Regions from separate parts of the Nonomuraea sp. NPDC050394 genome, predicted to be linked through region 3. Evidence: riboswitches for the same ligand, from Rfam matches in the RefSeq annotation. Region 3 holds a riboswitch; each other region holds the start of a gene.

Region 1 (4,605 bases), on a different contig from region 3:
GACGACCGTTAGGGCGCAACGAAAACGCCCGGAGGCTCTCGCGAGCCACCGGGCGTGGGTGGTCAGGCGGCCGCGAGTGCGCCGGGGGCGCCTGGCCGCTTGTCAGGTCGGTACCGGGTGTTCACGAGCTGCGGGTTCGCACGCTGCCTGCCGTACCTCCGCAGACGTGTCGTAAGACCCCCGATGGTGGGCGATCTCACGTTCTGCGGTACGGCGGGCCGCTCGTGGGCCGGTGGCCTGCGGCGTCAGGCGCCGCCGGATACTCGGGCGGCGATGTCGTCGCCGATTTCCCGGGTGGTGCGGGCGGAGGTGCGCGAGAGGCGCTCGACGATGTCGTCGGCGACGGCCTGCTCGACGCGGGCGGCCTCGGCGGTCAGCCCGAGGTGGTCCAGGAGCATGGCGACCGAGAGGATGGTGGCGGTCGGGTCGGCCTTGCTCTGCCCGGCGATGTCGGGCGCGCTGCCGTGCACCGGCTCGAACATGCTCGGCGCGGCGCCTTCGGGGTTGATGTTGCCGCTGGCCGCGAGGCCGATGCCGCCGGCCACCGCGGCGCCCAGGTCGGTGATGATGTCGCCGAACAGGTTGTCGGTGACGATCACGTCGAAGCGCTCGGGCTGGTTGACGAAGAACATCGTGGCCGCGTCGATGTGCACGTAGTCGGTGGTGACCTCGGGGTACTCCTCGGCCACGCGGTCGAAGGTGCGCTGCCACAGGTCACCGGCGAAGGTGAGCACGTTGGTCTTGTGGACCAGCGTGAGCTTCTTGCGCGGGCGGCTCTGCGCCTTGGCGAAGGCGTAGCGGACGACGCGTTCGACACCGTAGGCGGTGTTGATGGACTCCTGCGTCGCCACCTCGTACGGCGTGCCCTTGCGCATGGCCCCGCCGGTGCCGGCGTAGAGCGATTCGGTGCCTTCGCGCACGACGACGATGTCGATGTTCTCGGCCGGTGTGTCGGCCAGCGGCGTCGCGACGCCGGGCAGCAGCTTGACCGGGCGCAGGTTGACGTAGTGGTCGAAGTCGAAGCGGATGCGCAGGAGCAGGTCGCGCTCCAGCAGGCCGGGCGGCACCTTGCGGGGGTCGCCGACGGCGCCGAGCAGGATCGCGTCGTAGCCGCGCAGCTCCCGCAGCACGGAGTCGGGTAGGACCTCGCCGGTCCTGGCGTAGCGGTCCGCGCCGAGGTCGTACTCGGTGATGTCGAACTTGGGACCGACCGCCTCGAGAACCTTGAGGCCCTCGGTCACGACCTCGGTACCGATGCCGTCTCCGGGGATGACGGCCAGGCGAATGCTACGCGACTCCATGGGCGGTACCTTACCGGTTCGTCTCGCCTGCCGAGCAACCCATCTCATTTTCCGGACACTCCATTTTGCCCGATTTGCACGCTTTTGACTGTTTCGTTAGAGTCCCACCAGCCTAATCCGCGCACCGTAGCGCGGAGCCGGGGACCCACCTCCCCCATTGGGGCGAATCGGCGCTTACCACGCCGTAGGGCTACTTCCAGGCCCGAGCCCGACAGCTAACCCGGTAGGCCGTGTGGAAGGACATTCCCCTGTCTCGCATCATCGCGACCGCTGCGCTCATCACTGTCACCGGTGTCACCGCGGCCACCCTCGCATCCCCCGCCACCGCATCCCCCACATCCCCCACATCCCCCGTATCCCCCGCATCCCCGGTCTCTCCCGCTGCCCCCGTGAGCACCGTCGACCCCTACGACGTCACGCTGACCAGCCAGGACCTCAAGGAGATCCAGGAGCGGCGAACCCCCAAGCCCAGCTGGCAGAAAGCCCTGGCCTACGCCATGGACAAGCGCGGCACCCCGTACGTCTGGGGCGGCACCACCAAACGCGGCTACGACTGCTCCGGCCTCATGCTCCGCGCCTACGAAAGCGCGGGGATCGAACTGCCCCGCACCGCCGCCCAGCAGTACTCGGCGTTCTCCCGGAAGATCAGCTGGAAGAACCTGAAGCCCGGCGACCTGGTCTTCTTCTCAGGACTGGGGCACGTGGGCATGATCTCCCGGCCTGGTCACATGGTGCATTCGCCGCGTACCGGTGACGTGGTCAAGGAGGAAAAGCTGAGCGCCTGGCGCCGCCGCGCCTTCGTCGGCGCCGTGCGCCCGGATCCGGCGGGCGTCAAACTCACCACCCAGCTCGAAAAACTCCGCCAAGCACCCGCACCCGTCATGCCCACCGCCACGCTGTGACGCGCGTGCTCCTCCCAACCATCTTCTGACCCTCAGATTCCACCGATTCCGCCGACCCGCCGACCCGTCGGCCGTCGGCTCGTCGCGGCGTGCTCTGTCGCGGTTTCTCCCGTGCGTGGTATCTCTCACGCACGGGAGAAACCACGATCTCCCGCGTGCAGGCCCCTATCGTGGCTTCCCCGGCCCACAGATCTTTCGGCGCGGGCCTTGTCACGGCTTCCCCGGCCCGCAGATCCTTCGCGCGGGCCTTTGTCACGGCTTCCCCGCCCACAGATCCTTCGCGCGCGGGCCCTGTCGCGGCCACCCCGCCCACAGATCCTTCGCGCGGGCTCTCGCGCGGCTTCTCCTGCGTGCGGTTCTGTCGCGCGTGGGGTCTGTCACCGCAATGGTCTTCTCCTACGGCAAGCCGCCCACCCCCACCCGCCGCACGTGGACCTGTCTGTCCAGGGAGACGGTCGTCCAGCGGGGATGGCCGGCCGCCGTAACAAGCGCACGTACAAGGCGGTGCCCGGCGTGCCCCCGCTGATCTCAGCCCATACGGGTGGAGAAGATCAGGTCCCAGGCGCGGCTTCTCGCATGGGCGACCGCGCCCAGCAACACCCCGCTGTCACCCAGAGCGCTGGCCACGATCGTGGGCCGGAGGGGGCCCAGTTCGCCGATTCGGCGCTGGATGGCGTCGCCCAGCAGGTCGAGGTTGTGTCCTACGCCGCCGGACAGGACGATCACCTCCGGGTCCAGGACGGCGGCCACCGCCACGAGCAGCCCGCCGATCCGCCGGCCCTCCGCTGCCACGACCGACAGCGCTGCCGGATCACCCCGTTCCGCGGCGGCGAAGATCTCCTTGGCCGTTCCCAGGGACAGCCCTGCGGCCCGTGCCGCCCGCACCACTCCCGGCGCCGCGGCCACGGTCTCGGTTGCCCCGTGCTCCCGCACACTCGCATCCCCATGGTCCACGCCGACCGCCTGCACCACACCGGGGAACGCCTCTCGCGCGGCCCGAACCGATGCCCCGGCAGATCCGGCACCCGGAGCCTCGGACGGCAGATCCGGCGCGGGCCGTGTATCGGGCGTGTGCCGCGTGTCGGGGAAGCTCGCTTCGGAAGCACGCCGGACATCGGGCGCGGACCGCATTTCACCCGCGGGCCCCGTGCCGGGAACGCCGGGAGGGAGCGGGCTGCCGGGCGCAGACCCTGCGGCAGGTGTGGCTCGGGTGCCGGAGTTGGTGCCGGAGTTGGTGCCGGAGTTGGTGCCGGAGTTGGTGCCGGAGTTGGGGCCGGAGTTGGTGCCGGAGTTGGTGCCGGGGTTGGGGCCGGAGTTGGTGCCGGGGTTGGGGTTGGTTGCTGGCGGGTTGGGGCCGGGGTTGGTTGCTGGGGGGTTGGGGGTTGGGGGATTGGGGTTGGGGGTTGGGGGTTCTGGGGTGGGTGGAGGGAGGTCGTCGGTGGCGGGGAGGTAGGAGACCTCGCCGGCGGCGCCCCTGGCGCCCACGTACAGTTCGCCGTTGACGACTATGCCCATGCCCACGCCCGTGCCGATGGAGACCAGGGCGAAGTTGGACTTGCCCTTGCCCTCGCCGTACGCGTGTTCGCCGACGGCGGCGAGGTTGATGTCGTTCTCGATGACCAGGTCGACGTTGAGGGCGGCGCGCAGGCGGTCGGCCAGGTCGGGGCCCGGGAGGTTGGGGGCGAAGTCCAGGCGGCCGGCGTTCGGGTCGTAGACGCCCGGGGAGCCCACGACGGCGCAGACGATCGCGGGCCAGTCGAGTTCGGCTTCGTGGGCGGCGGCGCGGGCCAGGCGGGCGACGAGTTCGGCCAGTTCGGCCGAGGTGCGCGCGGTGTTCCGGCCGTCGGTACGGCCGGCGAACGTACCCCGGAGATCGGCCACCGCCACCCGGATCCAGTCGCGGCCGATGTCGATGCCGGCGACGTGGGCCGAAGCGGCGTTCACGTCGTAGAGGGAGGTTACGGGGCCGGGGCGGCCGGACACCTCGCCCACCAGGTGGACCAGTCCGTCTTCTTCCAGTCCTGCCAGGGCGGCGGAGACGGTGGGCTTGGACAGGCCGGTGACCTTGGCGAGGTCGGCTCTGGACGCGGGGCCCTCCCGGTGGAGTTGGTCCAGTAGGCGCCGCTCGTTCATGACCCGCAGCAACCGCGGGTTTCCCAGCTCGCTTCGCACCGCGACCTCCCCTTCACGGCAGACTCTAGCCAACGCGCGGGATAGTAAATTACCTTTCTTACCAACCACCTTCCCACAGGCCAACCGAACCAGGGGCTGCGCTGAGCCAACAAGAGCGGCACAAGAAGGGCAAAGACGAGCGTGGCCGCCAGAGCGCCAGATCCACCACAGGACAGGCAGATCCGGCGCAGGGGCCGGCAGGGCCGGCAGGTCCAGCACCGGACAGGCAG
Region 2 (4,605 bases), on a different contig from region 3:
GAGACGATCAAGAAGTCCCTGGCCAGGCTGCGCGACCTGCTCGCCCACGACGGCGTGCTGATCTTCACCACGCAGACCCGCCACCCGCAGCTGGAGTTCATCGCCAACGTGCTGCCCAACCGCGACGGGCGGCTGTGGGTGATGAAGTGCCGCCAGGCCGAGCAGCTGCACACCTGGGCCGTCGAGGCCGGGTACGCCGACGTCGTCAGCAGGCGGGAGAAGGTCGGCCTGTTCACGGTGACCACGGCGACTCAGCGGCCGGAATGTATGACCATGGACGCATGCAGACACGACTGATCGGTCAGATGAGTGTCAGTGCCATCGGGCTCGGCGCGATGCCGATGTCGGTGGAGGGCCACATGCCCGACGAGGAGCAGTCGATCAGGACCATCCACGCGGCCCTGGACGCCGGGATCACGCTGATCGACACCGCCGACGCCTACACGCCCACGGAGGCCGAGGTCGGGCACAACGAGCGCATCGTGGCCAAGGCGCTGGCGAGCTGGGGCGGCGACAAGGACGCGGTGCTGGTGGCCACCAAGGGCGGGCACACCAGGCCACGCGGGCGCTGGGACGTGGACGGCCGGCCCGAGTACCTCAAGCGGGCCTGCGACCGCTCGCTCAAGGCGCTGGGCGTCGAGTCGATCGGGCTTTACCAGCATCACCGGCCCGACCCGGCGGTGCCGTACGAGGAGTCGATCGGCACGCTCGTGGACCTGCTCGACGCCGGGAAGATCCGGATGGCCGGGATCTCCAACGCGAACCCGGCCCAGATCAGGCAGGCCAACGAGATCCTCGGCGGGCGGCTGGTGAGCGTGCAGAACCAGTACTCGCCGAGCTTTCGCGGCAGTGAGCCGGAGGTGGACGTCTGCGAGGAGATCGGCGTGGCGTTCCTGCCCTGGGAGCCGCTGGGCGGCATGAACCACGTCGGCCGGCTCGGCCGCCGACACGCCGCCTTCGGAGAGGTCGCGGCCGAGCGCGGGGTCTCCCCGCAGCGGGTCTGCCTGGCATGGGAGCTGGCCAGGAGCCCGGTGATGATCCCGATCCCCGGCTCCAGCCGCCCGGCGACGATCCTCGACTCGCTGGCCGCCGCCGACCTGGAGCTCACCGAGGAGGAACTGGCCAGGCTGGGCTGACGCGGTGCCCGGTTTCGCGTCAGGTCGGCCGTCGTGCGAAGCTGTTGTGGTCCCCAACACCAGGAGGTCCTCATGGCGGAAACACCGGAGCCGGAAGTCAGCGAAACTCCCGAGGACGAGATGAAGCGCAAGTTCCGGGAGGCCCTGGAGCGTAAGCGCAATCAGCACTCCGACTCGGGTGCGGGTGGCAGGGGCACGGATCAGTCAAAGATCCACGGCGCACACGGCCCTGCTGCCAGCAAGCGTTCGTTCCGGCGCAAGAGCGGCGGCTGAGTCGGCGTTCTGAGGGGGTACGGCTTGGCCGTACCCCCCTTTTTCTTGACCTTCTTAGGTAGATCTTCGCCCGTTTCATGGCGATTGTTTTGCTTTTGCTCTCTTTGGCACTTACAGTCCTAAGCGTTACCAGCTGGCGACCTGGCCCTTCATCAGGAAGAGGCGGCCGGCTGGCGCCGAATCCCGTACCCGCGGGAACCGGGGAACCAATGTTCCTTGGGGTGAATCCGACGTACGCGTCGGTAGGGCATCTCCACGCCCGAACCCGTCAGCTAACCCGGTAGGCGCGATGGAGAGGACTGATCTTTTCATGCACCACCGCGATGAGCCCCCATTCCGCGTAGTTTCACCCGCCGCCTACTGAGCGGCCCCTTCCCCAGGCTTACCCCCCGCGCTTCCGCGTAGCGTCCGTTCGGCTTTGTGCCCGGCTACGCCGCTTTGACGAGCGCATTTCCCCGTCCCCGCACAAAGGACTTCTCTTCTTCATGTCTTCCCGCTTTGGCATGCGTTCTTTCACCATGCTCGCCTCCGTTGCCGTCATCGGCGCGGTCACCCTCAGCACCGGCGCAACCGCACACGCGGATGACTTCTCCGAGAAGAAGCCCCTTCTCAAGGGCTCCACCACCGCCTCCTACTACTGGGACGACGCCTCCGGCCGCAACGGCGACACCGGTCTTCCCGCCTCCGGCAAGCCCATGCAGAAGGGCCTGGCCGCCAGCCCGAGCTGGCCCCTCCTGACCGAGGGCTACGTCATCTACAAGGGCAAGAAGGAGCCGTTCTTCGTCGGCGACCGCGGCCCCGGGGTCCCCTCGAACAGGGGCATCATGCTCGACCTCGACGCCAAGACCTTCGCCTCGCTGACCGGCGGCAAGTTCAACTCCAGCTCGCTGACCGTCGACGGCGTCGGCGGCCAGGGGCACATCAAGATCGACTACGTCATCACCAAGTGGGGCCCCGGCGTGGGCAAGAAGAACCACCCCGTCGCCTTCTCCACCGGCGCCTGGTCCCGCAAGGACGCCAGGCCCGCCACGCCCCCGGTCGTGACCGCGGAGGAGAAGACCGAGAAGAAGGACGAGAGGCCCGAGACCCCGGCCGCTCCCGCGCAGGTCGCCGAGAAGGCGCCCGGGAAGGCCCCCGCGCAGACTTCCGCACAGGCCTCCGAGCGGGACAAGGCGCCGAAGGCCGAGCTGGCCGCGGCGGTCACCACCCGCGAGACCGAGTCGAACGGTGTGGGCGGACTCGCCCTCATCAGCGCCCTGGCCCTCCTGAGTGGCGGCATGTTCCTGGCCCGCGGCCGCATCCGCAAGGCGTTCGACCGCTGACCTCTTTACTCATGAGGAACAGAATGTGATTCTGTTCCTCATGGGTCAGCGCGCCGCCGTCAACGGCATCGAGATCGTCTACGACAGCTTCGGCTCGCCACAAGCACGGCCGCTGCTGCTCATCATGGGCCTCGGCGCCCAGCTCATCCACTGGGACGAGGAGTTCTGCGAGCTCCTCGCCGAGCAGGGCCACCACGTCGTCAGGTTCGACAACCGCGACGCCGGTGAATCCACGCATCTTCACGAGGCGGGCGTTCCGGAATTCGGATCGCCCGCTTCGCCGTACCTGCTGGCGGACATGGCGCGGGACGCGGCCGGGCTGATCGACGCGCTCGGCTGGCCCGCCGCGCACGTCGTCGGCGCGTCGATGGGCGGCATGGTCGCCCAGCAGCTCGCGCTCGACCATCCCGGACGGGTGCGCACGCTGACCTCGATCATGTCCACGCCCGGACCGCAGGTCGCGCCGCCCACGCCGGAGGCGAGCGTGACCCTGATGTCGGCTCCGCCGCCCGACCGCGCGGCCGCGATCGCGCTGGCCCAGCGGACCTGGGGGGTGATCGGCTCGCCCGGGTACGACCTGGACACCGAGCGGATCGCCCGGCTGGCCGGGCTCGCCTATGACCGGGCGCACGACCCGGCGGGAACGGCCCGGCAATTGGCCGCCATTCTGGCCTCCGGTGACCGGACCGAAAGGCTGGCTCGGCTGGCCGTACCCACGCTTGTCCTGCACGGAGAGGACGACGTGCTCATTCCGGTCGCCGGCGGCCACGCAACCGCTGCGGCAATTCCGCGCGCAAGACTGGTCACGTTCCCCGGAATGGGGCACGATCTGCCCAAGCCACTCTGGTCGCGGATCGTGGAAGAGATCACGAAACACACGGCCGGGTGACCCGCGTCGCGCGGCCGTTCCCCCACGGCGGCCGCGCGACGTCCTCAGATCGTGGGTTCGTCCGGCAACAGTGCCTTCTCGTCCGGCTTGTGGATCAGCACCTCGTCGATGTACGACTTCACCGCCGCGCTCAGCCCCACGTCGCTGCCGGCCGCCTCCGACAGGTACCACCGGTGGTCGAGCACCTCGTGGAACACCTGTGCCGTGTCGAGCTTGCGGCGCAGGTCGGCCGGGATCGCCTCTATCGTCGGCTGGAAGGCCTCGGCCAGCCACCGGTGCGCCACGATCGCCTCGTCCTCGTGCCGCAGGCCCTTGGCGACGCGGAAGCCGTCCAGGTCGTTGAGCAGCCTGCGGGCCTGGTTCTCCTCCACGTCCAGGCCGGTCAGGCGGAGCAGGCGGCGCTGGTGGTGTCCCGCGTCGACCACCTTGGGCCGCACGATCAGCCGCCCGGTGCCGACCTTGCGGCGCACCATCATCTCGGCCACGTCGAAACCGAGCAGGTTGAGCCGCCGGATGCGCTGCTCGACCTTGTGCCAGTCGACCTCTTCGATGATCTCGTCCTGGGTGATCTCGCTCCACAGCCGGTGGTAGCGGGTGACGATGTCCTCGGCCGTCTCCATCGGATCGACCGACGGGTGCAGCAGGCCACCGGTCTCCAGGTCGAGCATCTCGCCGAAGATGTTGACGTGCGCGGTCTCGATGTCGGCCAGCCGCTGGCCCTCGCTGATCATCGGGTGCATCTCGCCGGTCTCGGCGTCCACCAGGTACGCGGCGAACGCACCGGCGTCCCGGCGGAAAAGCGTGTTCGACAGCGAGCAGTCGCCCCAGTAGAAGCCGTTGAGATGCAGACGCACCAGCAGCACGGCCAGCGCGTCGAGCAGCCTGGTCAGCGTGTCGGGGCGCAGCGTGCCGGACATCACCGCCCGGTAGGGCAGCGAGAACTGCAGGTGCCGGGTGATCAGCGCGGCGTCCAGGCCCTCGTCGC
Region 3 (4,605 bases):
GCGGCCGCTTCACGGTCGGCGGCGCCGAGGCGGAGCGGCTGGCCGAGGCGGAGCGGCTGCTGGTGGCGACGGGCCGCCGGGTGGATCTGCGGGCGCTGGGCGTCGGCGCGATCGGTCTCGACGAGAGCGCGCGGGCGGTTCCGGTGGACGCGCGGATGCGCGCGGCCGAGGGCGTCTGGGCGATCGGCGACGCGGTCGGCAAGGGCGCTTTCACGCACATGTCGATGTACCAGGCGAACATCGTGGTCAAGGAGATCCTCGGTGAGCCGGTGCACGAGGCCGAGTACCATGCCGTGCCCCGGGTGACCTTCACCGATCCCGAGGTGGGCGCGGTGGGCCTGACCGAGGCGCAGGCCCGCGAGCGGGGCCTGGACGTGCGTGTCGCCGTGGGCGATCTGGGCACGCGCGGATACATCGCCCAGGCCGAGGGACTGGTCAAGCTGGTGGCCGCCGACGGCGTCCTGGTCGGCGCGACCGTGGCGGCGCCGCCCGGGGGCGAGGTCCTGGGACTGCTGACGCTGGCGGTGCACGCCCGCGTCCCGCTCACCAGGCTCGACGAGATGATCTACGCCTACCCGACGTTCCACCGGGCGGTTTCGGCCGCCGTGAAGGAGCTCACCGCGGCCGGGTGACCGTCAGCGCGAGGCGGGGCGCTTGCCGTGGTTGGCCTTCTTCTTCTTGCGTGCTCGGGACTTGCGGGCGCGCCTTGCCATCCGTCGTCCTCCTTTGAGCGGGGCCTTTTTCCAGTACGGCATGCGTATCCCACACCGGTCCCCCCGGCAAGCGACCTCACATTCTTCAACATGTTCATGTCATAATCTGTTTGAACTTGTTGGAAGGAGGGCGCGTGCTCGCACAGCAGCGGCAACAGACGATCCTCGAAAGGGTCCGGGCCAGCGGCGGGGTCCGCGTGGCCGACCTCGTGCGCGAGCTCGGCGTTTCCGACATGACCGTCCGGCGCGACCTGGAGTCCCTGGCCGAGCGCGGCCTGCTGGAGAAGGTGCACGGCGGCGCGACCACGCTCGGCCCCGGCTCCACGGAGGAGCCGGGCTTCACCGCCAAGTCCGCCCGTCAGCAGCAGGAGAAGGAGGCGATCGCGCGCCGCGCCGCCGAGCTGGTCGGGCCGGGCACCGCGGTCGCCCTGTCGGCGGGCACCACCACGTGGGCGCTGGCCCACCACCTGGTCTCGGTGCCCGACCTCACCGTCATCACGAACTCGGTCCCGGTCGCGGAGGTCTTCCACCGCGCCCCGCGCGCCGACCGCACGGTGGTGCTCACCGGCGGCGTCCGCACGCCCTCCGACGCGCTGGTCGGTCCCGTCGCCGTCGCCGCGATCCGCCGCCTGCATGTGGACACGCTGTTCCTGGGCGTGCACGGGATGAGCGCGCGCGCCGGGTTCACCACGCCGAACCTGCTGGAGTCGGAGACCGACCGGGAACTGGTGGCCGCCGCCCACCGCCTGGTCGTGCCGGCCGACCACACCAAGTGGAACACCGTCGGCATCAGCACGATCGCCGACCTGGCAGAGGCCGACGTCGTCATCAGCGACCAGGGTCTGCCCGCCGAGGCGCGCGCCGAGCTGGCCGAGCGCGTCGGGGAACTGATCATCGCGGAGGGCACGCAGTGAAGCGCACCATCACCCACCTGGCCGACGGGCGAGAGCTGATCTACTTCGACCGGCGCGACGACGCCGACCGCGGTGCGGTGGACCGGCGTCCGCTCGACCCCCGGCCGCTCGCCTCGGAGCTGCGCTACGACCCGCTGACCGAGGAGTGGATCGCGATCGCGGGGCACCGGCAGACGCGGACGTTCCTGCCGCCCGCCGACGAGTGCCCGCTGTGCCCGTCGTCCGACACGCGGGCCTCGGAGATCCCGGCGCACGACTATGACGTGGTGGTGTTCGAGAACCGCTTCCCCTCCTTCAGCGGAAATTTTGGGACTTATCACGACGTGGGGGGCTTGAGTGAGGTGCGGCCGGGTGCGGGGCGGTGTGAGGTGGTGTGCTTCACCTCCGAGCACTCCTCGTCGTTCTCGCGGCTGACCGACGCGCAGGTTGAGCTGGTCATGGAGGCGTGGGCGGACCGCACCGCCGAGCTGTCCGCGATCGAGGGCGTGGAGCAGGTCTTCGTCTTCGAGAACCGGGGCGAGGAGATCGGGATCACGCTGCCCCACCCGCACGGGCAGATCTACGCCTACCCGTACGTGACGCCGCGGACCAAGCTGCAACTCGCGGCGGCGCAGCGGCGGCCGGGGCTGTTCGCGGACGTGCTGGCCGCCGAACGGGCCGGGGAGCGGGTCGTGGCATCCAACGAGCTGTGGACCGCCTTCGTGCCGGCCGCGGCGCGCTGGCCGTACGAGGTGCATGTCTACCCGCATCGGCAGGTGCCGGACCTCGCGGCGCTGACCGAGGTGGAGCGGGCGGCCTTCGCGCCGCTCTACACCTCGGTGCTGCGGGCGCTGGACGGGATCTTCGGGGTGGCCATGCCGTACATCTCGGCATGGCACCAGGCGCCGGTGCGGTACCTGCGCGAGCTGGGACATCTGCACCTGGAGCTGTTCTCGATCAGGCGCGCGCCCGGCAAGCTCAAGTACCTGGCGGGGTCGGAGTCGGCGATGGGCGCCTTCGTCAACGACGTGCTGCCCGAGGAGGCCGCACGCCTGCTTCGATCACAGGTAGATCACTAATTGGTTTCCACTTGGAGTCGCATTGCCCGCCATTTACTACTAATATCCCTCACGCACCGGTTGTCACAGCCGTTGCCGCCTAATCCCGGGCGTGTTGCCCGGGAGCCGGGGACCCAGCCTCACCTGGGGTGAATCCACTTCGGTGGTAGGGCATCTCCCAGCCCGAACCCGTCAGCTAACCCGGCCGGCAGATGGAGAGGAATCCCCCACGTGGCGGTTGCGTCCCCCGCGACTCTGGCCATCGGTCTCATCACCGCCGCGGCTGTGGCGCTCACCCCGGCGAGCGCGCACGCCGCGCCCAAGCCGAGCGAGAAGCAGCTGCGGGCCGAGCTGAAGAAGCTCAACACCCAGGTCGACAAGCTCATCGAGAGTTACAACGGCAAGCGCGTGGCCCTCGCCAAGGCGAAGGAGGCGGAGAAGTCCGCCCAGGCGCGCCTGGCCACCGCCGAGGCGGCGCTGGTCCAGGCCGAGCGGCGGGTGGCCGAGATCGCCCAGCTGCGCTACCAGGGCAGTGGCGGCACGTTGCCCGGCTTCCTGTACACGCCCGACGCGCCGGGCGCGGCCGTACTGGAGCAGCTCACCGACGAGGAGCAGGCCATCATCGCGGGCGTCGCCGCCGCCCGCGACGAGAAGAAGAAGGCCGCCGACGCGGCCGCCACGCTCACCACCCAGATCGCCGGGCAGGCCGAGGAGGTGGACAAGGAGCGCGACGAGGCCGAGGGCGTCATCAAGGACATCAAGGACAAGCTCCAGGACCTCATGCCGTACGGCACCGGCAAGCGCAACGACGGATCCTGGGCCCCCGAGCTGCCCTCCGGCTCCGACAACATCACCTCACGGATGCGGATCATCCGCGACGAGATCAAGAAGACCTTCAACCTGCCCTTCGAGGTCGGCTGCTACCGCTCGGGCGGCGGCGGCGAGCACCCGCTCGGCCGGGCCTGCGACTTCATGATGAGCACCGGCGGCTCCATGCCCACCGCCGCCAACCAGGCTCTCGGCGACCAGATCGCGGCCTGGGCGATCAAGAACAAGGACCGCTTCGGCGTGAAGTACGTGATCTGGAAGCAGCGCATCAACATGGGATCGGGATGGCGGGCGATGAGCGACCGCGGCAGCATCACCGAGAACCACTTCGACCACCCGCACATCTCCATGCAGTGAGTGCGCCCCAGTAATGTGACGGCTCGGATGTGATCACCGGGCAAGAGGGGGCACAGTGGCGCTGCAGCCACCACCGGGGCTGGCCATGCTGCTCAACGTCGTCGTCTCGTGGCCGCTCGTCGACGAGGACCGGCTGCACGCAGCCGCGGCCGGCACCCAGTGGGTCTCCTTCGCGATGACGGCGGTGCGCGTCTCCTCGGCCGCGGCCACGCACGCCGCCCAGACCACCGCGCGCAACGACGGCGAAGGCGTCCGGGCGTTCGGCGGCGAGTGGCGCGACACCTCCGCCCGCTCCGGCGACGCGGTCACCGCCGCGCTGCTCATCGGCGGCGCGTTACAGATCTCCGCCATGATCGTGCTGGCCATGAAGGTGGCGCTGATCGTCCTGCTCATGCGGCTGGCCCTTCACCTGTCGCGGCTGGTCGCGGCCTCGGGTCCCACCGCCGGCGCCTCGCTCGCCGCGGTGGGTCCCGTCGTGGGCGGCGCCAGGACGGCCGCGCGGGAGATCATCCGCCGGATGGTCGAACTGCTGGAACGCAGCGCGCTGCGCCTGTTCGGACGCGCGTCCGCGCTCCTGCGCAAGCCGGCCTCCAAGGCGGGGTCCGGCGCGATCCCGCCCGGCAGGCGGCCGCCGACGCCCGTGCGCGGCCCCGGCAACCACCTTGAGTCTGCGGCCGACAAGAGCGTCGACGTCTCGAGCATCACGCCGTACCCGATCTGGCGGCGTGACCGCCCGCCGGTCTACCGCGCCGAGGA
Region 4 (4,605 bases), on a different contig from region 3:
CAGGGCGCCGGCGGCGCGGCGCTGCAGCTCGTAGGCGAACAGCAGGTTGGCCAGCTTGGACTGCCCGTAGGCGGCCCACTTGCGGTAGGAGCGTTCGCCCTGGAGGTCGTCGAAGTCGATGCGGCCCGTCTTGTGCATGCTGCTGCTGACAGTCACTACGCGGGGATCGGGACGCTCCAGCAGCCGGGGCAGCAGCAGGCCGGTGAGCGCGAAGTGCCCGAGGTGGTTGGTCCCGAACTGCATCTCGAACCCGTCCACGGTCTGCCGGTACGGCAGCGCCATCACACCCGCGTTGTTGACCAGCACGTCGAGCCCGCCGGTGTACGCGGCGGCGAACGCGCGGACCGAGGCCAGATCGGCCAGGTCAAGTTGCCTGACCTCCACCGAGGCGTGAGGAGCCGCCTTCTTCACCAGCTGGGCGGCGGCCTCGCCCTTGGCGACGTCCCGGCAGGCCAGCACGGTGGCGGCGCCGCGCCTGGCCAGCTCACCCGCGGCGATCATCCCGATGCCGCTGTTGGCTCCCGTCACCACGGCGGCCAGGCCTGACAGGTCGCCGATGTCCGCTGCGGTCCATCCCATGACGCCTCCACATGTGATCACCGTCACCCTAACCCGCCCACTCCCTCCCCGGTCATCAGACTCCGCGGGGACGGGACTTGAGGGTCCCGGGGAGCGCGACCCGCGGGCCGGGGCCGGGGCACGGGCGGGTTGCGGGCCAAGGTGTGGGGCGCGGGTGGGCCGGGGTGTGGGGCGCGGGCGGGGTTGCGGGCCAGGGCCGGGGCACGGGCGGGTTGCGGGCCAAGGTGTGGGGCGCGGGTGGGCCGGGGTGTGGGGCGCGGGCGGGTTGCGGCCAGGGCCTGGGGCACGGGCGGGTTGCGGGGGTTGCGCGTGCGGGGCCGTGGGAGGGGGCCGGCGGGGCGTCGTGGCGGTGGGGACCCCGTCCGACGTGCGCGGCGCCCGGCGATCGGCGCCCACCCACTGCGGCGGGAGGCGGGGGCGGGGGCTTGCCGTAACGGAGAGGCGCGGGGAAGGCGGGAGAGGGGCGTGCAGAGACGGGGCGGCGCGGGCGAGGGGGCGCGGGAGTGGTACGAACGCGAGGGGCGCGCCAGGGGGCCGCAGGGGCGGGGGCGCGGAGGAGAAGGGGAGAAGGGGAACGGCGCGCCCGGGGGGAGGGGGCGCGCCGTTCCTGGGGAGGGAGAGTGGGGGGAAGGAGGGGAAGGTCAGGCGGAGTAGTCGGGGTAGCCGTAGCCGACGACCTGGGAGGTGGGGCGGACGCGCTCCTCGACCTTGCCGTTGCCGGTGTTGCCCTCGACGGTGGTGATGGTGCCGTTGCCGTTGTCCTTGATGACGAACCCGACGTGGTTGATGGAGTCGAGGCTCTTGCTGCCGCTCCACGAGAAGAAGACGACGGCTCCGGGCTTCGCGCCGACGCCCCAGCGGTTGTTGTTCTTGAACCACTTGGCGTGGGTGACGGTGTAGGCGTCCCAGCCGACGGTGGTGCGGGCGCCGGTCTCCTCGCCGACCCAGCTGACGAACATGGCGCACCATGCGGCGTTCAGGTAGGCCTGGCGGTTGCCGCCGTCGCGCTTGATGGTCTCGGCGGCGCGGGGGGAGGACATGTACCACTTCTGGAACTTGGTGCCGCCGCCCCTGGAGTCCTCGCGGGTGCCGATCTGCTTCTTGGCCAGCGAGAGGACCTGGGCCGCGGTGGGCTTCGGCCTGTCGCTGCCGGCCTTCTTGCCGGGCTCGGCCTGGACGACGGTTTCCGGGACGCCCTTCGCGGCGGCGGCGGACGCGGCGTGCGTCTCGGCCTGGGCGGGGTGTGTCGCGAACGCCGCGGTGGCGGCGATGGTCACGCCGAGAGCGGCGCGGGTGAGGTCGATCTTGGGGGCACGGGTAAGACGATGCTTCGCCATCGGGTGGGGTGACTCCTTGCTTCCATGCCGCTTACCGGGTTAGCTGACGGGTTCGGGCATGGAAGCTGCCCTACGGCGCGAGGCGCCGATTCACCCCAAAGGACCTGGGTCCCCGGTTCCGCGAGGGTGCGGATTCAGCGGTCACAGGCAAAGCCTGTGATGTGTGTGCGATGGTCTGGCAACGAACGGGTAGCCCGGACGTATGCCTTGGATGACCTGAAGGTAATACATGGGGCAAGGGGATTACAAACTCATAAATGACGATCTAAGGCTTGGTGCGGCCAAAAGGCCGCACCAGCCGGTCATCCCATCCAGTTAAAATTTGCCGGATCAGGTCCCAGACGGGTGCCGTTGTTGAGGGCTCCCATGGCAGCCATGTCCTCCGGGTCGAGCGTGAAGCCGAAGACCTGGATGTTCTCCTTGATCCGCGCCGGCGTGACCGATTTGGGGATCACCACGTTGCCGAGCTGGATGTGCCAGCGGAGCACGATCTGGGCGGGCGATTTGCCGTGTTTTCCGGCCAATGTGGCGAGCGCGGGGTCGTTCAGCAGGCCCTTGCCCTGGCCCAGCGGGCTCCACGCCTCGGTGAGGATTCCGTTGGCCTCGTGGAAGGCGCGCAGCTCGATCTGGGGGAAGTTCGGGTGCAGTTCGATCTGGTTGATCGAGGGGGTGATCTCGGCCTCGTCGATGAGCCTGGTGAGGTGCTCCACGCCGAAGTTCGATACGCCGATCGCGCGCGCCCGGCCGTTTCGGTAGATCTTTTCCAGGGACTTCCATGCCTGGAGGTATTTGTCCTGATCCGGAACCGGCCAGTGGATGAGGTAGAGGTCGACGTAGTCGAGGCCCAGGCGGGCCAGGCTCTCCTCGAACGCCTCTTCGGCGCGGCTGTGGTCGGCGTTCCAGAGCTTGGTCGTGATGAACACCTTCTCCCGTGGCAGCCCCGACTCCCGGAAGGCGCGGCCGACCCCGTCCTCGTTGTAGTAGAGCCTGGCGGTGTCGATATGGCGGTACCCCGCCTGAAACGCGGTGGCGACCGCGCGTTCGGCCTCGTCGTCGGGCACCTGCCAGACTCCGAAGCCGAGCTGCGGGATCTGCACACCGTCGGTGTTGAGCAGCAGCGAGTTCATGCGACCCATTGTTCACATGGCGTTCCCTGCGGCTTAAGGCGACCGGGCTAGCTTGAACCCGTCGTGAAGAAGCAATGGGCTTGGGTGGAATCGCCGCTCCAGATGCTCTGCGCCGTCGAGGCCCACCACGCCGGGCTGCTCGGTGAGCGCACGGTCATCGTGCCGAGGGCGCGTCAGCGCGCACTCGTGGCCACCCGTCGCGAGCTGGCCGGGCTCGACCTGCCCGACGGGCTTGAGCTGGCCAGGCCGAGCGAGGAGATGCCGCGGCCGGTCCAGGTGGTCGGTGACGCCTTCTCCGGGCGGGTGCAGCTGCGCTGGCTGACCTCGCGGCCCGGCCGCATCGTCATCGTGGACGACGGGCTGGCCACGCTCCGGCTGCTTGAACTGCTGGCCGCGGGGCCGTATCGGGCGCTGCTGAGGGCCAGGCACAAGGCGGGACTGCCGCGCAGGGTCCTCGGGACGGCGGCGGCGCTCAGGCTGGCCGCCTCCAGCACCGCGGTGTTCACCGCGCTGCCCGTCAAGGACGACCTCGCCGGCGCCGTGCGCGAGCGCGGCATCGACCTCGTCTCCCACGACTTCGGCTGGCTGCGCGCGCAGCCCCTGCGCTCGCCCGGCCCGGTGGAGCGCACGGTCGTGCTCGGCACCTCGCTGGTCCGCAACGGGCTCGTGCACCGCGAGCGCTACCTGCGCTGGCTGACGGAACTGGCCGCCAGCGAGCCCCTCGCCTACTTCCCCCACCGCCGCGAGGACCCCGTCGACCTCGCCGTCATCAGCGAACGGCCCGGCATCACCGTGCACGACGCCGGCGTGCCCGCCGAACTCACACTTCGCGGCCTGGACGCGAGCCAGCGCGTCCTGAGCCTGCCCTCGACCGCCATCACCTCGCTGCGCGTGCTGCTCGGCACCCGCGGGGTCGCGGTCGAACCGGTCGAGGTGCCGGACGACTGGTGGACCAGCCGGGCGGCCCCGGCGCTACGCTCACATCTGACGGGGGTTGCCGGGTGAGGATCCTGGCCGTTGCCGACTCTGACTCGTATCTGAAGTGGGCGGCCTGCCTGCTCGCCGACCTGCCCGGGGGCTGGGAGCGCGATCTCGCGGTGGTCCGCACGCCGATCGTGCCCTCGCCGCTGCAGATCGCCGCCGCCGTCGGCGACGGTCCCCTGCCGCCGGTGCTGTCGGCGCGGTCATTGCGGCGTATGGCGCAGCGGACCAGACCCGACGCGATCGTGGTGGCGTGCACGGGCCCGGTGGTGGACGTGCTGGTCGCCGAGGTGCTCGACGAGCTGCGGCCCCGGCCCGTCTTCGTCACCGGACTGCCCGGCATCTCGGTGCCCGCCACCGACAAGGCCTGGCTGTTCCGCAGCGGGTGCGACCTGTTCGTCGTGCACAGCGAGCGGGAGGCGGCCGAGTTCGGCGAAGTGGCCGGCCGGCTCGGCGGAGGGGGGCGGGTGGGTCTTGCCCGCCTGCCGTTCCTACGCGTCCCGGAGGACGGGGCCCGCTTCGAGCCCGACGGGCGCGAGCGCGACCGGGTGGTCTTCGCCACGCAGGCCAAGGTGCCGCGT

Evidence for each region. A riboswitch is a leader RNA that binds a small molecule or an ion and turns the genes downstream of it on or off. The one in region 3 is predicted to bind cyclic di-AMP.
Region 1: it holds a riboswitch for cyclic di-AMP, as region 3 does, so the genes downstream of both, ACIBKY_RS33945 (C40 family peptidase) here and ACIBKY_RS47525 (coiled-coil domain-containing protein) in region 3, are expected to answer to the same signal.
Region 2: it holds a riboswitch for cyclic di-AMP, as region 3 does, so the genes downstream of both, ACIBKY_RS31355 (hypothetical protein) here and ACIBKY_RS47525 (coiled-coil domain-containing protein) in region 3, are expected to answer to the same signal.
Region 4: it holds a riboswitch for cyclic di-AMP, as region 3 does, so the genes downstream of both, ACIBKY_RS11810 (CHAP domain-containing protein) here and ACIBKY_RS47525 (coiled-coil domain-containing protein) in region 3, are expected to answer to the same signal.

Annotation. Positions count from the first base shown of each region.
Region 1 is NZ_JBITIO010000010.1:133,363-137,967, reverse strand. Features, by position in the region: gene ACIBKY_RS33950 (3-isopropylmalate dehydrogenase) at 246-1,301, opposite strand; cyclic di-AMP (ydaO/yuaA leader) riboswitch at 1,401-1,546, shown strand; gene ACIBKY_RS33945 (C40 family peptidase) at 1,691-2,203, shown strand; gene ACIBKY_RS33940 (ROK family protein) at 2,732-4,375, opposite strand.
Region 2 is NZ_JBITIO010000009.1:9,481-14,085, forward strand. Features, by position in the region: gene ACIBKY_RS31340 (class I SAM-dependent methyltransferase family protein) at 1-297, shown strand, start outside; gene ACIBKY_RS31345 (aldo/keto reductase) at 282-1,136, shown strand; gene ACIBKY_RS31350 (DUF5302 domain-containing protein) at 1,209-1,409, shown strand; cyclic di-AMP (ydaO/yuaA leader) riboswitch at 1,574-1,711, shown strand; gene ACIBKY_RS31355 (hypothetical protein) at 1,928-2,731, shown strand; gene ACIBKY_RS31360 (alpha/beta fold hydrolase) at 2,757-3,620, shown strand; gene ACIBKY_RS31365 (DUF4032 domain-containing protein) at 3,665-4,605, opposite strand, start outside.
Region 3 is NZ_JBITIO010000019.1:193,883-198,487, reverse strand. Features, by position in the region: gene ACIBKY_RS47545 (dihydrolipoyl dehydrogenase family protein) at 1-632, shown strand, start outside; gene ACIBKY_RS47540 (50S ribosomal protein bL37) at 636-713, opposite strand; gene ACIBKY_RS47535 (DeoR/GlpR family DNA-binding transcription regulator) at 848-1,627, shown strand; gene galT (galactose-1-phosphate uridylyltransferase) at 1,624-2,685, shown strand; cyclic di-AMP (ydaO/yuaA leader) riboswitch at 2,752-2,889, shown strand; gene ACIBKY_RS47525 (coiled-coil domain-containing protein) at 2,896-3,849, shown strand; gene ACIBKY_RS47520 (hypothetical protein) at 3,905-4,605, shown strand, end outside.
Region 4 is NZ_JBITIO010000002.1:814,765-819,369, reverse strand. Features, by position in the region: gene ACIBKY_RS11815 (oxidoreductase) at 1-579, opposite strand, end outside; gene ACIBKY_RS11810 (CHAP domain-containing protein) at 1,221-1,916, opposite strand; cyclic di-AMP (ydaO/yuaA leader) riboswitch at 1,930-2,066, opposite strand; gene ACIBKY_RS11805 (aldo/keto reductase) at 2,219-3,043, opposite strand; gene ACIBKY_RS11800 (hypothetical protein) at 3,128-4,048, shown strand; gene ACIBKY_RS11795 (DUF6716 putative glycosyltransferase) at 4,045-4,605, shown strand, end outside.